DNA from 3 places in the Microbulbifer sp. ALW1 genome. Region 1 is predicted to be linked to each of the others. Evidence: predicted binding sites of a transcription regulator. Region 1 holds the regulator's gene; each other region holds the start of a gene.
What was found. The regulator FNR, encoded in region 1, switches genes on or off when oxygen is low (the NO sensors DNR and NnrR bind a similar motif). The targets are predictions, from matches to a motif close to TTGATNNNNATCAA.
Positions count from the first base shown of each region.

Region 1 (2,268 bases):
CGTCACCGCAGGCAAAAATCGATATGCAGCTTGCCGCGACACAGCGGCTGACAAATGCAGGTTACCGGTTTCTCGGTATGGACCATTTTTCCCGCCCGGAAGACCCCCTTGCCGCGGCCGCCGACGATGGACGCCTCGCGCGCAATTTCCAGGGCTATACATTGATGCCCGCTGACGCGCTGATCGGCCTTGGTGCCTCGGCCATCAGCTACAGTCGCGATGGCTACTGGCAAAACCACCACGGCCAGAAGGAGTATGCGACGGCCATTGCCGAGCGCGGCGAGGCCATCTGCCGGGGCTGGTCGCTCGATGATGACGACCGGGTGCGGCAGTGGCTGATCATGGAGTTGATGTGCCATCTCAGGGTGGAAAAGCGCGCGCTGGAGCTGCGCACAAACACGCCGTTCGGACAGTATTTTGCCGCGGATCTGGCCCGGTTACGCCCACTGATTGCGGACGGGCTGATACGCGAATCAGAGCAAGACCTGGTGGTCACTGAGCGCGGTCGCTGGTTCCTGCGCAATATTGCCGCCGCTTTTGACCGGCACTTGCACACCGGGGAATCCGCAGCTCAGTACTCCCGTGTGCTTTAATCGGTTGCTGGAGATACAATTCCAGGATGGACGGGGCGGGGAAGCGCCCCTGAATTGGGAATTTCTTTCGAAAGATGCCGCGAAAAAAGAAGTCGCGGAAAAAGTTGCAAACGAACGGGCGAACGATCGACCGAAAGACTTATCGACGAACAGTTCATCGACGAAATAGTCATCGAATAGTGAAAGTGGAAATGACGATGCCGAAATCCTCACCAGCGGTCAATTGCGGAAACTGCTCTGTCAGAAGGTTGTGTCTACCGGTGGGGCTGAGTGAGGAGGATATCCAGCGCCTGGAGCAGGTCTCGCGCAAGAAAAAAATCCTCAAAGCCGGCGACACCCTGTTTCGCGCCGGTGATCCCTTTTCCAATCTCTATGCCATTCGCTCGGGCAGCTTCAAGTCTGCGGTGATCGGCGCCGACGGTGACACCCAGGTGACCCATTTCGCATTACCCGGTGAATTGCTGGGGCTGGATGCGTACAGCAGTGGTTCCCACCCTGGCTATGCGGAGGCGCTGGAAGAAAGCAGTGTGTGCGTACTGCCATTTACTCAGCTCGAAAATCTGGCGCAGCAGGTGCCCGCACTGCAAAAGCAGATTTACAACATATTTTCCGAAGAACTGAAGCAGGACAACGACGTGTTGCTACTGCTTGGCAAACGCTCCGCGGAGAGTCGTCTAGCAGCGCTGCTGATTAATATCTCCAGCCGCTATGCGCGACGTGGCTACTCGGCCAGTGAATTCAAACTTTCCATGCAGCGTATGGATATCGCGAACTATCTGGGGCTGACCGCGGAAACCGTCAGTCGCCTGATGTCGCGCTTTCAAAAGCAGGGGCTCATCCTGGCACAGGGAAGGGCGATTACGATTTTGGATCTTATCGCCCTTAGTGAGCTTGCCGGGACTCACTGCAGTTACGAGAACGGATAAAGTAATTAACGGGTTTCCTTCAGTGAGAGGCGCACACCCGTTAGCCTCTCACTCTGTTCACTTTGTCGTCTGTCGTTTGCGACCTGTGTTCAGCTGGCGACGGCGGACTCCCTCTCCGCAAGATCCTGATAAATGGCCTGGTAAAGCTGCTTCACGCCCCGGTGAAAATGGCAGCTCTGCCTGTCTGCCAGCGCGACGGTCACTTCTTCCCAGTCGGTGTCGGTCAAGTATTGATTGACCAGCGGCAGCAGAATTTCGTTTTCTTTTTTCATGTGTGCACGCTGCAGGGCGATATATTCCTGCGCGGTGCCGAACAGTCGTTCCCGTTCCACTGCGGCATCATTGGCGACTGCGTAAAACAGCTGGTTCATTGTGCGGGTGGCTTCGGCGACGGCCTTGTGTTCCGATGTTATTTTTTCAACCAGGTCTCTAATGTCCACGGGCTTGCCCAGCAACTGTTCGAACACGAGGTCTTCCACCGGGTGGTGCCACTGGTCCGGATAGACAGAAAAGTAATCCAGCGCCTCCAGGATCATGCTCAGGGTTGCGGGATCCCGATCTTGCTTTCCCAGTTCGTGGAGCAAATGTTCAAACACATCCAGCAGGTTCTGCATCTGCTTGTGGTCATCGCAGAGTTGTCGGTAAATGCCGTTCATATCGCGCCTCCTTGACGGGCAGTGACAATCGATAATCCCATTGTTGTCTGCTGTCAGAGGGAGAGCTTGATCTGAATCAAGCCGCGACAATAT
Region 1 covers NZ_CP047569.1:1,437,647-1,439,914, forward strand. The annotation lists gene hemN (oxygen-independent coproporphyrinogen III oxidase) at 1-593, shown strand, start outside; gene fnr (fumarate/nitrate reduction transcriptional regulator Fnr) at 791-1,519, shown strand; gene GRX76_RS05905 (hemerythrin domain-containing protein) at 1,609-2,175, opposite strand.

Region 2 (2,268 bases), 450 kb from region 1:
CGCACTCCACCCGCCCGGTGAAAACTCGGCACCGCCAATTACATTCGGTGCGAAAATCGAGAAACGGCCGCCACCACCGACATCCTCCTCTTCACCCAGCGTCGCATCAAAGTGCACCGCTTTATCAAAGGGAAAGTCATCGACGAATATCAGATTATCCCGGGGGCCACGGCCGCGTACGCTGAAGCTCGCGAACTCACTGGCGGATGCCAGGCCCGGTAAACCGTCCAGCGAAAGGAGAGGATCTGCGCCGCCACCAACAGCACTGCGCAACGCTTCTCGATCGAGGTAGGTGCTGTTAGCGGCTAATGCTTCCGCCTGCTGTGCCCGCACCTCCACTTCTTCAAGTGCCTGCGCGCCAAGTTCGAGTTCGACCTTGACGTTTTTGCGCGTAACCACGCGGATACTTGGCTCATACAGGGAATTGAACCCACCTTTGGCTACGCTCACCGAGTAGAGGCCGGGGTCGAGCTGGTCAATGACGATGCGACCTTGTGCATCCGTCTGTACAGATCGCGTGGTATTGGTTTCCCGTTCCTCAAGGGTGATCTGCACGGATGAGAGCGGACGGTCGGTATACTGGTCCTTGACGATGAAGGTCAGTGCACCGGGCGCCTCTGCTGCGTGGGTTATAAGCGGAGTTCCCATCAACAGCGCCGAAAGAGTAAACCACGATACCTGTCTCAACTGCCTGCTCATATTGCTATTCCCTTTGTTATACCTTTTTCGTCCCGACAACAATCTACCGTTTTTATTTGGTGAAACGCTGGGAGGTTAGCAACGCAGATGTGACTAAAATGTCGCTGAGATGTGAAAGCACCATCAAAGCCCGGTTGTCTGCCGCCGGTTTAACGCAAAGGTAATACCGGTACCTTGCTATTTGGCACGTAAAGTCAGTTGTTTTTCACTTAAGTCAAAAATGGGTGTATTACACTTTTTATTCAACGGGTATATATGGAGTTACCTTGAATGAAACGGATATTAAAATTTTCACCCATCCTGGCACCGCTGGCATTGGCGTTTAGTAGTACTGTGTCGGCCAACCCCCTCGGCTTGACCGAGCCACAGGACTTTATTGTCCGTGTTGGCGGATACTACATTTCCCCCGGGGAAGACGAAGTTAGCTTTGTCGACGATTCCTTCCAATTTTTCGATGCGTTTCGCTCTACGGTTGATCCAGGTTCCGAGTGGGGCTGGTCTATCAACTTCGAGTGGCAACCTGTAGAGCACTGGGGTATCGAGCTTGGCTATATGAACGGCGACAACCATACCAGCAGTCACGCTGACAGGTTTTTTTCGCCGGATTTCGAAGATGTCGAATTTCGTGATGTAGCCATTTTTAGTGCCGATATCAGTACCGCAAGCCTTAAGTTCTATCCCCTGGATGAAACCTGCATGGTTCAGCCCTATATAGGCGGTGGAATTAGCTATACCGACTTCAGTGAACGCCGCCTTAGGCGTGTACTGCGAGACGACCTGGCTGAATTTGATCTTCGCGGCAATTTCGATATGGGACATTCTTGGGGCTATACCTGGCAAGCGGGTATGGATTTCAATTTCGGACGCGGTAGTGCCTGGCTGGTAAATGTGGCCGCGATTTACGCACAATCCGACACGGATATGAGGCTACAGATTTTTGATGATGTACCGCCGCCCCCGGATGTAGATCCCATTTTCGAGTCCTATTCCGGCGACTACAGCTATGATCCATGGATGTTCAACCTGTCAGTAGGGTACAAATTCTCCTTCTGACACTCTGAATTCGGCAGATTATATTGGGCGCTTCGGCGCCCTTTTTTTGGGGGATGGGAAATGCCGGCGGATTGAAGATGGCTGACGTACCGGCCAAACAGTGCAGACTCAGCACCGCGCAACTCCCGAAGAAACCGAAGTGTTGTACGCAGAAATCACTGACCTGCCGGCAACTTTTGATTAATCTTCCGCTTCAGCCAGGCAATCAGACCCATCCGCGCCCATGCTTCTGACCCAAGAGATCACCCTCCACCTGATCACCCTCGTGATTCTGTTCGGCATCGCTACCGGTATCACCCTTGCACTGCTGCTGTTTATGGCACCCTGGGGCAATCGACGTGCCAACCGTTGTCTGGGCACCCTGCTGGTAGTATTCAACCTGGTGGCGCTGGCGTATATCCCACGCCTTGAGGTGGAGGCGTTGCCGGATGCATTTCGCGCGGTATTTGCTCTGCAGCTGCTATTCGGCCCATTGCTCTACTTTTACTGCCGCCTGCTAACCGAGCCCGAATTTCG
Region 2 covers NZ_CP047569.1:1,886,889-1,889,156, reverse strand. The annotation lists gene GRX76_RS07670 (TonB-dependent receptor) at 1-699, opposite strand, end outside; gene GRX76_RS07665 (OmpW family protein) at 970-1,752, shown strand; gene GRX76_RS07660 (helix-turn-helix domain-containing protein) at 1,976-2,268, shown strand, end outside.
Region 2: GRX76_RS07665 (OmpW family protein) is a predicted target of FNR. The motif match lies at 904-917, and genes of this name have one in related genera.

Region 3 (2,268 bases), 110 kb from region 1:
CCAGCCAGTTGCTGGCGTGTACCACGCCGTCGCGTATTTCGTAGCCCGCCGGTGTCTGCATCCAGGAATTAAGCGCGAGAATCCAGAAGGCGGAGAGGGTGGTGCCGACGGCCACAATCAATGCGGACAGGGTGTGCATGCGGCTGGAAACCCGATTCATCCCGAACAGCATGATGCCGAGGAACGTGGCTTCGAGGAAAAACGCCGTGAGCACCTCATAGCCCAGCAGCGGACCGGCAATATTGCCCACCTTCTCCATAAAGCCCGGCCAGTTGGTGCCGAACTGGAATGACATGGTGAGCCCGCTCACCACGCCGAGCGCAAACGTCAGGGCAAATACTTTTACCCAGTAGCGGTAGGCTCGCATCCACACCGGGTTTCCGGTGCGATCAAAGCGCAATTTGAAAAAGAACAGAATCCAGCAGAGCGCAATCGTGATGGTGGGGAAGAGAATATGAAAGCTGATGTTGGCCGCGAACTGTATGCGCGACAGGATCAGTGTATCCAGCATGAGCACCTCGGTTAAAACGTGCCGCTCCGGAAGGAATATGCTGAAGCGGCCTACTTCCTGTTACAAACTATTTTTTTCCGGTCTTGGTTTCCTTTTTGATGGCACTGCCTGCCCTGGATTTGAGCTCCAGTAATTTGCTGAGGCCGGAGCCCAGTTTCATCAGCTTGAGCAGGTCTTTTTCATCCAGCTTGCTGAGTGTATTGGCAAACTGGTCGAGCATTTCCAGTAGGCTGTAGACCTCCTGGATTTTTTCCTGGGCTGCAGCTTCCTGTTCATCCCGGGGATCGTTCAGTAACAGCTGGCGCAGCAGGGTAAGGGAGGGGTCCAGCTCGCGCTTGCGGCGCTCTTCAAATACGGTGCGCGCCAGGTCCCAGATGGAGCCGGCAGCGGTGAAGTAGTCCTTGCGGTCACCGGGCTGGTGGTGCAATTCGATCAGGCGCCACGCCTGCAGCTCCTTCAGGCCCATGCTCACATTGCCGCGGCTGATCTTCAGCGCTTCTGCCAGCTGGTCGGCATTTACCGGTTCGTTGTGGATCGTCAGCAGGGCAAACATCTGGCCCACGGTACGGTTGAACCCCCAGCGGCTGCCCATCTCGCCGAAGTGCAGCACAAACGCCTGTGCCTGATTGGTGAGTTTCATTCTTTATGGTCTTTTCTTAACTTTCAGAAATTTCTGAAAATTGTAAATGCTATTTGACCGGTGTCAAGTATGGAGAGCTGTATGGGTGCTAGCGCTCGCTAGATGGGATTCAGGTGCGAGCCAGATGTTGGCCAGATAATGAGGCGTTCAGGCGCCGGATGGGGGCAAATGCGCTCCCTGGCAGGCACGACTATACCAGTCGTCGGGAACCAGAAAGCCGCGGCTCAATTCGCCACTGTGATCGCTGGCAGCAACACATATTGGCCCTCGGGCTTGTAGCAGGGTCCGGATTTCGTCGCTGTGGTCACCCATCGCCCCTGCGGTCAGGGCCTGCTCCGGGGTGCCCTGGCTAGAACCAAGTGGCGCCAGCCAGCAGGGCTTTGGCAACTGGTGCCAGTGCCACTGTGTTCCGGCAAAGGTGGTGAGGAAGGTTGTCAGATTCGCCCACCAGTAGTCGCCAGCGGAGGTCGCTGTTGCTTGAAGTTGCTGGCTAGCCGGGGGCAGGGTGTGAAACAAGCGACCGGGCATAAGGGTCCACTGTCGCTGGATATGAATGCCCTCTGCCTGCAACTGTGCATGAGCAGTCGGGTTGTGAATGATGGGCAGCTGGTGATCGCAGGTGTGGCTCAGCTTGATGTCCAGCCGATCCTTTAGTCCGGGTCCCACCCACAGGTCGCCCACCTGCAGGTAAAACTTTACCGCCAGCTCCCAGTGCTCAACCGTGTCGTCGGGCAGGTGGTGCACCACAAAATCCAGTTCGCCCATTGTTTTTCCCTGATTGCGCAGGGGGAGGTTGCGGGCGATCAGGGCGTAGTCCGGGTGATACTCGAAGGCGAAAGCAAACAGGTTTTCGAAGTAGATACCCAGCCGTCGGCTAGTGTTGGCTTCGATGGATTGCAGTAGAAGCGGGCGTAAATATTTCCGCGAGCCCGCCGTAGAAAAGTAATCGTGGAGGCGTTGGCGGCGAGATTCCGGTAACCAGGGGAGCGCAGCGTTTTGAGTGATGTCGGGGCTGCGGAGCGCCCACAGCAGGTTGTTCCAGTGGTCGGGCGTCGCCTGTGGCAAAGAAGGATTAGAGACTGCTTGCATGGCGCCAGTATAGGTAAATTTTTTCCCG
Region 3 covers NZ_CP047569.1:1,551,700-1,553,967, forward strand. The annotation lists gene GRX76_RS06340 (cytochrome ubiquinol oxidase subunit I) at 1-511, opposite strand, end outside; gene GRX76_RS06345 (GbsR/MarR family transcriptional regulator) at 579-1,151, opposite strand; gene GRX76_RS06350 (DUF1853 family protein) at 1,299-2,240, opposite strand.
Region 3: GRX76_RS06345 (GbsR/MarR family transcriptional regulator) is a predicted target of FNR. The motif match lies at 1,205-1,218, and genes of this name have one in related genera.